Regions from separate parts of the Arthrobacter sp. YA7-1 genome, predicted to be linked through region 2. Evidence: riboswitches for the same ligand, from Rfam matches in the RefSeq annotation. Region 2 holds a riboswitch; the other holds the start of a gene.
What was found. A riboswitch is a leader RNA that binds a small molecule or an ion and turns the genes downstream of it on or off. The one in region 2 is predicted to bind glycine.
Positions count from the first base shown of each region.

Region 1: it holds a riboswitch for glycine, as region 2 does, so the genes downstream of both, OIT41_RS14885 (L-serine ammonia-lyase, iron-sulfur-dependent, subunit alpha) here and lipA (lipoyl synthase) in region 2, are expected to answer to the same signal.

Region 1 covers NZ_CP110114.1:3,181,145-3,185,349, forward strand. The annotation lists gene OIT41_RS14880 (PucR family transcriptional regulator) at 1-1,059, shown strand, start outside; glycine riboswitch at 1,159-1,259, shown strand; partial or broken gene OIT41_RS14885 (L-serine ammonia-lyase, iron-sulfur-dependent, subunit alpha) at 1,412-1,615, shown strand; tRNA gene OIT41_RS14890 (tRNA-Ala) at 1,798-1,870, opposite strand; gene OIT41_RS14895 (SDR family oxidoreductase) at 1,902-2,645, opposite strand; gene OIT41_RS14900 (hypothetical protein) at 2,709-3,434, opposite strand; gene OIT41_RS14905 (GNAT family N-acetyltransferase) at 3,743-4,205, opposite strand, start outside.
Region 2 covers NZ_CP110114.1:3,838,652-3,842,856, reverse strand. The annotation lists gene OIT41_RS17940 (methylenetetrahydrofolate reductase) at 1-719, opposite strand, end outside; gene lipA (lipoyl synthase) at 736-1,761, opposite strand; glycine riboswitch at 1,916-2,015, opposite strand; gene trmB (tRNA (guanosine(46)-N7)-methyltransferase TrmB) at 2,102-3,025, opposite strand; gene OIT41_RS17925 (MFS transporter) at 3,128-4,205, shown strand, end outside.

The DNA.
Region 1 (4,205 bases), 660 kb from region 2:
GCGGGAACAATTGAGGACCACTGGCAAGGCCTTCTCCAAGGACTCGCGGCTGAGCTCAATGCGGAGCTTTTCGTCGTGGACCGGCGATGCCTCCATCCCTGGCACCCGGATGGTGAGCCGTTGCCGGACTTCCTGCAAGCGGAATTGGCCCCCCTGACGGGACATATACCCATGACCGGAAAGAAGTTCCAATGGCATCGGCTTCGGGACCGGCACGTGTTGATGATGGACATCCCCACCCACGCCAATGCGGTGCTGGTGGTGCTGCCGAAAAGCGATCCGCACCCTGACGCCGTCGTGCTTCTGCATGCGGCGACGGTGCTGGGACTGGAACTCTCGCGAACGGCCCTGTCCCTGGAAGGGCGGCACCGCCTAGCAGGCGAATTCCTCCTGCAGGCGTTCGATGGGCGCCTCGGGATCGCGGAACTGGAGATCAGGCTCAGCGATTTTGAGATTTCCGCGCAGAATTTCGTCGTGGTTTCGATAGGGGCCGACGACGGCGAGCGGCTGGCGAACATTCACGTGGAACTGTGGCGCCACGGACTTCAGGCCGCTTGCCTGCGGCGTCTCAACACCCTTCATGTAGCGGCAACCGCGGGGGTGACGGATGACGTTTTGATCCACTGCGCGGGGCCCGGGGTCCGGATTGGCATCAGCTCGCCTACGTCTGCCGGGGGCGTCCAACGCGCACTCCAGGAATCGCTGTGGGCGCTCGGTTCAGCGAAAGGCAATGCAGTAAGTCTGACCCGTTACGCCGAGGGGCCCTCCTGGCTGGGGCTCACGAGTTTCGAGGAGGGAACGGCGTTGGTACAGCGGCTGCTCGGCCCGATCTTCACGTATGAACAGAGCCAGGAAGGCGATCTCATCGTGACTTTGAAGACCTACTTGGACACTCAGAGGTCATGGCAAAAGACTGCCGCGGCGCTCTTCGCCCATCGCCAAACCATCATCTACCGCATCCGGAAAATCAGCGAGTTGACGGGGCTCGACATGACCGAAACCTCCACGTTGGCCCAGCTTTGGTTTGCGCTCCAGATCCATGAGGCCATGCACAAGTAAACCCGCTGCCGATAGCAATGTCCGCAAGCAGATGTTGCCCCGGCACTGACGTTGTGTGTATGGTGTGAGCCAAATCACCCCAAATCTGAATATGCCTTTCGAACCGTGGCGGGAGAGTCCTCCCAGTCCTGAACCGGGCAGGCGCCGTAGGAGCAAATCCTCCCCAGGAATCTCTCAGGCCCCCGTACCGCTGCGGCGAGGCGACTCTGGAAAGCAGCCAGGCTTCGGTCCGGCTCACCGACGGTGCAAGCGGAACACAACGCGACAATGCGTTCTGCGGAATCTCTCAGGTCCGATACAGAGCGGGGAGGAACCCAATTAGCCGCGGACCGCCTCGCCGCGATCGACATCCCTGAAGTTCCTGCTTGCCGCGGGCGCCGTCGGGGGGCTCTACAAGGAGCAGGCCTCGATCTCCGGCGCCGAAGTGGGCTGCCAGGGCGAGGTCGGCTCCGCTTCCTCGATGGCCGCCGCCGGCTTGGCCGAAGTCATGGGCGGCTCCCCGGGACAGGTGAAGAACGTTGCCGAGATCGCAATGGAACACAACCTGGGCCTCACCCAACGCGCTGCGCTTCCTCACACCCGAACAGGGGGAAGGGCTCGACGGGCCGAAAGGGGCAGAACCACCGGAGCCCGTCTCAATCCGGGACCGATGTCAGTGCCAGGTTAGTGATTTCGCAACCCCAGCAACAACGAAGACCCTCCTGCCCAACGTTTCCGCAGGTGGGAGGGCCTTCACTGTGGAGCTAAGGGGATTCGAACCCCTGACCTCTTCGATGCGAACGAAGCGCTCTACCAACTGAGCTATAGCCCCTGGTCAACTGTGCATTGCCAGTGTCCCTAGGCTACAAACTTTCTTCGCGCTTCGCCAACCAGGCCTCGAACGTGTCTGTCCCGGTCCGCTGGCTTGGGACCAGATTCAGCCCCTTCCGAAGATATCTGCCCATCTCCCCCGGCAACGGCACCTCCACGAGAAGCCCGGCACGTCCCGATGCCTTGCGCCAGATCTCAGCGAGCTCACGCATGGACCAGATGTCCGGTCCGCCGATGGTTCGCGTCCGGTGCCGCTCTTCTGAAGGCTCCCGCAACGCCTCGGCAAGCAACTCGGACGCCACATTCGTCGGCGAAATCGTTTGAAAGCGCGCGCCCTTGAAGACCGGGATGAGGCGGACTTTCGAGCCCGCCTGGAAAACCGCCGTCACGAGGCTGTGGAATTGGGTGGCCCGCACAACAACCGTCTCCAGCGACGAGAGTGCGTAGACCCGCTCCTTGTCTGCTTTGGAGACATAAAACGCCGCGCTGGTCTGGTCGCAATTGATGATCGAGAGGAGAACGGCCTTACGGACTCCGGCAACGGTGGCCGCGGCGAGCAGGCGCGCGCCGCCGTCGGCGAATTTCCTCCGCGCTTTTCCGAATTGCCCTTCCAAGCAATCGATCACCACATCGGCCCCCTGCAGGGCTTCGGCCAGCCCGGCACCTGTGGTGACGTCAGCCTGAAAGTAGCGCGCGCCGTCGCGATGGACTGGTGACGCGCCCGACGGCGGGCGGCGGCTCAGCACCGTCACGTCGAGCCCGGCGTCGAGCGCCAAACGGACGACTTTACGGCCCACTTGTCCCGTGCCACCTGCCACGCAGACGGTAGTCACTGGAGGTTATGCCCGGCGGCGCTGCAAGACGTCGTCGAGGTTGCTGAGGCCACTCTGGGGCTTGCCGTGCTGCGCCTGGACCGACGCGCCCACGGACGGTGCGCTGGCTGGCTTCAACGTCGGCTTGCCGAGAGGCTTGGGAGCCTCAGGCAGGTCGAGGGGCTCGGGGGCGGGCCGCGGCGCCTTGGCGGCATCGACGTATGTTGGTTTGGGGACGTCCACGGGCTGCCATTCAGCTTCCTTGGATTCCGCTGTAAACCGGACTGTGTTGTCGCCGGCGGCGACAGCAACATTGAGGGCGGCTTGACGAAGTTCGACGGCGGTCAGTCGCGTCGCTTCACGGGCGTGGGCTTCGGCGTCGAAAATCTTGGTCGCCGGACGGTCCGTTGCAGGAGCGCTTGCGCGGGGACTCTCGGCTGGAGGGGCCATCGCGTTCCGGAAGGCCTTGTTTATCTTCGCCCTGCGGTCCCGGATGGCCAGTCGGCGAAGCAGGAAGACGGTCGCGACCACGCCCACTATGCATCCCAGCGGCAGCCACGCGGAAACGAGGCCAAGAATGCGGAGGACGCCGGAAACGGCAGCCGCGAGCAGGAGGAGAACGGCGGCAAGGGCAAGGGCACAGCGCCCGTATCTGACTTTGAAGACCGCTGTTTCCGATGCAGCATCACGCCGTTCGCCGGCGCCGGCCGATACCTCGGGCAATGCGGTTGCGGTGCTCTGCATGGTTTCCATTGCTTTCTCCTGCCGAGGGGTGATTGACAGAACCACCCCGGCTTGCAGTTCATGAGCGTCTTCGTCAATAACATCTGTTGGGAAGTCACCGGCCATCTGGATGTGCTGGCGACGATTCCGGAGTATGTATGGCGCAACCCAAACGATCCACAGCGCGACAGCAATGACCAATATCACCGAGCTGCTGAGAGGGAAGTCCACAATCAAAACCGTAGAAGCAAATAGCCGGAGGCCACCGCATTGCCATCGGTGTGTCGTCGGAGAGTCGGCAAATCAATGGACTTATGACCCTTATTCGCCGAAAGCGGCTAGTTGGCTCCGTGCCGAAGCCAAGCGGCCAGCAAGCCTCCGGGGACCTCTTCCGAGGTCAACGCAAAGCTTCGATGGTCAGCCCATTCTCCGTTGATGTGAAGGAAACGCTCGCGGCGCCCTTCGTCGCGGAATCCCAACTTCTCGACAACTCGCAGGCTCGGCCCGTTCTCCGGCCTGATGTTGATCTCCATCCGGTGCAAGCCAAGGGCTTTGAAGCAATGGTCGGTGGCCATGGCAACCGCAGTGGGAGCTATTCCGCGGCCGGCCCGGGCCTGGTCCACCCAGTAGCCAAGCGTGGCCGTCATCGCCGATCCCCACATGATCGAAGAGACCGTCAACTGCCCTACGATCCTAGGCTCCTGGAATCCAGGAATACGCTCCGTGATCACAAAGGGGAGCGCACTCGCTTGCCGGGCCTGGGCGTTGAGGGAAGCCACCATCTGCCGGTAGTTGGGAAGG
Region 2 (4,205 bases):
CCCGAAACCCCATCCGGCTGCGCCATGAGCTCGGACACCAGGGTTTCCGGTGAGTACTTGTCCGGGCCCAGGAGCTTGCGGGCAAGAGTTCCCTTGTTGCTGAGGAACTTCAGCGACGTCCCGACGCCGATCTGGGTTGCCAAGGCCAGCAGTTTTGTCCGGGGAACTGCTCCGGCCACGCCGGCCCATACGGGAAGCTCGACGCCTTCCCGGCGCAGGAGCGCGGCGTAGTCGAGGATCTTCGGCGCGGAGAAGCACATCTGCGTGACAACATGCGTCGCCAGCTGTTGTTTCGCCAGCAGGGCGTCCAACAAGTCCAGCCCGCTCACGGAGGGGTGTCCCTCGGGGTAACCGGCGATGCCCGCTGTGATGCTGCCGCCGGTGTACTCGGCGATATCCGCCAAGAGCCCAAGGCTCGATCGGTAGGGGCCCGCGCCAAGAGGTCCGTCTCCACCGATGGCGAAGACCTCACTGATCCCGGCGGCCTCGCAATCCCGGAGGATGCCGGAAAGCTGCGCCCGGTTCTCCAACCCACGTGCCGAGAGGTGCGGAATCACGGTGTAGCCAAGGAGGCTGAGCCTGACGGACGCCTCCATGGTCCGCGCGATGCCGTGATGGGGCAGGCAGGTGACGGTGAGTGTTGTGGAAAGCGGTACTGTTGCCTGGACTTTCTCAACGATTCCGTCTGAGGGAATGATTTCAATCCGGGTGGGGAACATGCTGGCTCCTTCCGGATCAGGCCGTCGCGTGGTGTGCGAGGAGGGTGCGGGCTTCCTGGCGGGTGGTGCCGGAGTCTTGGATGCCTTCGGCGATGTGGGCGAGGTGCACGGGGATTTCGCGGCCTTTTTTGCGCATCGCGGTGGCCCAGAGGCGTCCGGCGCGGTAGGAGGAGCGGACCAGGGGGCCGGACATGACGCCGAGGAAGCCGATTTCCTCGGCTTCGGTGGCGAGGTCGACGAATTCCTGGGGTTTGACCCAGCGGTCCACGGGCAGGTGCCGTTCGGAGGGGCGCAGGTACTGGGTGATGGTGATCAGGTCACAGCCCGCGGCGTGCAGGTCGGCCAGGGCTTCGGAGATCTCTTCCCGGGTTTCGCCCATGCCCAGGATCAGGTTGGATTTGGTGACCATGCCGTGGGCCCGACCCTGGGTGATGACGTCCAGGGAGCGGTCGTAGCGGAACGCGGGGCGGATGCGCTTGAAGATCCGGGGCACGGTTTCGACGTTGTGCGCGAAGACTTCCGGGTTCGAGTCGCAGATCGCGCTGATGTGTTCGGGTTTGCCGGAGAAGTCGGGGATGAGCAGCTCGACGCCGGTGCCGGGGTTCAGTTCGTGGATCTTGCGGACGGTTTCGGCGTAGAGCCAGACGCCTTCGTCTGCCAGGTCATCGCGCGCGACGCCGGTCACGGTGGCGTAGCGCAGGTTCATGGCCTGGACGGAGCGGGCGACCTTGGTGGGTTCGAACATGTCCACGGGGGAGGGTTTGCCGGTGTCGATCTGGCAGAAGTCGCAGCGGCGGGTGCATTCGGAGCCGCCGATCAGGAAGGTCGCTTCCTTGTCTTCCCAGCACTCGAAGATGTTCGGGCAGCCGGCTTCCTCGCAGACGGTGTGCAGGCCTTCTTTTTTCACGAGGTTCTTCAGGCCCACGAATTCCGGGCCCATCTGGACCTTGGCCTTGATCCACTCGGGCTTGCGTTCGACCGGGACGGCTTTGTTGCGCTGTTCAACGCGCAGCAGCTTACGGCCTTCAGGTGCCAGGGTCATGAGGAACTCCAAAATTCAGGTGGCGCTCACGCGCCACGATGAGTCGGTTCCTCCCCGCTCTGTATTGGACCTGAGAGTTTCCGCGTCTCCACCTCGTGGCTGGACGCTTGCACCGTCGGTGAGTCCGGTTGCCCGGACTGCTTTCCAGAGTTGCCTTGCCGCGGCGGTACATGGGCCTGAGAGATTCCTGGGGAGGATTTGCTCCTACGGCGCCTGCTGAAAATGTACCGGCAGGACTCTCCCGCCGCAGATCATAAGCACGTGCCGCCTTTCGGTGACACGTCTCACATGGTATCCGGTGCCTGTGCGGTGCGCAAAGAACCCAGGCGCGGTCGTGAAGCTAGATCTTGCGATAGCTGAGGTCGAAGATCATGCGTCCGGCCTCGTGGGCCTTGTTTTCGAAGCTGGTGCGGATGCGGCCATCGAAGCGTGGAGCCCACCCGCCCACGTGGTCCACTCCCTCGTTGGGGCCGGTGTGCTCGGTGCTGACCGGGGCGCGGCCTTCCTTGACAGGTGCCCCGCCCACCATGGATTCGACTCCGGATTCCCACACTTGGGTGAGGGGGCTCTCAGCGCCGGTCCGTTCGCCGTCGTGCACGTTCTCAAACTCGGTGGAGCCGGCGAGGACCTCGCGGACGTGGATGGCGTAGTTGGACCAGTCGGTGGCGATCCGCCACAGGCCGCCCTTCTTGAGGGACCGTGCTGCGAGTTCAGCGAACGCCGGCTGGATGAGGCGGCGCTTGTGGTGCCGGGACTTGTGCCACGGATCCGGGAAAAAGACCCAGAGCTCGCTGACCGAGCCCTCGGGGAGCATGGTGGCCAGGACCTCGGGGGCGTTGGCCTCCACCACGCGTACGTTGCTGAGCCCGCGGCTGTTGATCTTGATCATCGTGTTGGCCAGGCCCGGGGTATAGACCTCCACGGCGAGGAAATCCTTGTCCGGATTTTCCTCGGCCGCATGGCACACAGCGTCGCCGAGGCCCGAACCGATTTCGACGATCAGCGGCGCCCTGCGCCCAAACTCGGCTTCGGCGTCGAACACGTAATCCGGGTGTACCGAAGTGTTGGCAACGTGCCGCGGAACCTGGATGGCCCAGCGGTCCGAGTGCTCCTCCCACGCGGCCTGGCGGCGGCCCTGAAGCCGCGTCCCGCGGCGCACGAAACTGACCGGCCGGCCGCCGTACGTGCCGAAGGAGGCCTGGCTGCCGGGGGTCACGGGGCGCGCAGACTGCGGTGTTTCAGGGGTTTCTGGGGTTTCACTCATCTCCTCCAGAATACCGTTGCGGCACCAAACGCCCGCGGCGGACCCTGGGTGCGCTCCCGTCATGAGGCGCCCCGGTATGAGCATGACTGCCAGAATGGTTTGGTGACCCCCGCTTCAAGCGCCCCCAAGAACACTACGCCGCACCCCGGCGCCCGCGAGATCCTCGTCGACGCCGAGATCGACGAGCTTCCCGAGCCCGAGCCCACGCTGGTCAAGACGCGCGGCGGACTTGTCTTCCTGGGGATCTGCCTGGTGCTCATCGGCCTGAACCTGCGGACGGTTTTTTCGAGTTTTTCGGCAGTCCTTCCGGAAGTCACCGCCGACGCCGGGTTGCCGGGCTGGGCGGTGGTTGTCCTCACTACTGTGCCGGTGACATTGCTGGGTGTCTTCGCGCCGCTGGCGCCGATCCTGGCCCGCAGGTTCGGTGCCGAGAGGGTGTTGCTCGGCGCGATGGTAGTGCTCACAGCGGGACTGCTGATCCGTCCCGTGGATCTCGCCGGCGCCGGGCACTTGCCGGCACTCCTTGCCGGTACCGCGGCGTGCGGCGCCGCGATCGCGCTCTGCAACGTGCTGCTGCCCGGCGTGGTCAAGCGTGATTTCCCGCACCGGCTCGGGCTCATGTGCGGTCTGTATACGACGGCGATTTGCGCGTCAGCAGCGCTTGGCGCCGGTTTCACCTATCCCGTCTTCACGGCGACCGGAAACTGGACCTCGGCGCTGTGGTTCTGGGCGCTGCCCGCCGCCGTCGTACTCTTGCTTTTCCTCCCTCTGGCGATTCGCCAGCATCCCGTCCGCCACAACGCCGCCGACGGCGGTGCGAACGTCTGGCGTTCCGCCGTCGCCTGGCAAGTCACCATCTTCATGGTGTTGCAGGCGATGATGTCCTTCAGCGTGTTCGCCTGGTTGGCGCCGATCCTGCGTGACCGCGGGATCGACGGCGGGACGGCCGGCCTGATCGTGTCCGTGTCGATCGTGCTGCAGATGCTTGGTTCGTTCATCGCTCCGGGGCTCGCAGCCCGGTTCAAGGATCAGCGCGTCATCAACACCGTGGTTGCGCTGATGACCGGCGGCGGCTTCGCCTTGAGCATCTTCGGACCCACGGACCTGATTTGGGTGTGGACCGGACTGCTGGGCCTGGGGCAGGGGAGCCTCACGGCTGTGGCGTTGACCATGATCATGT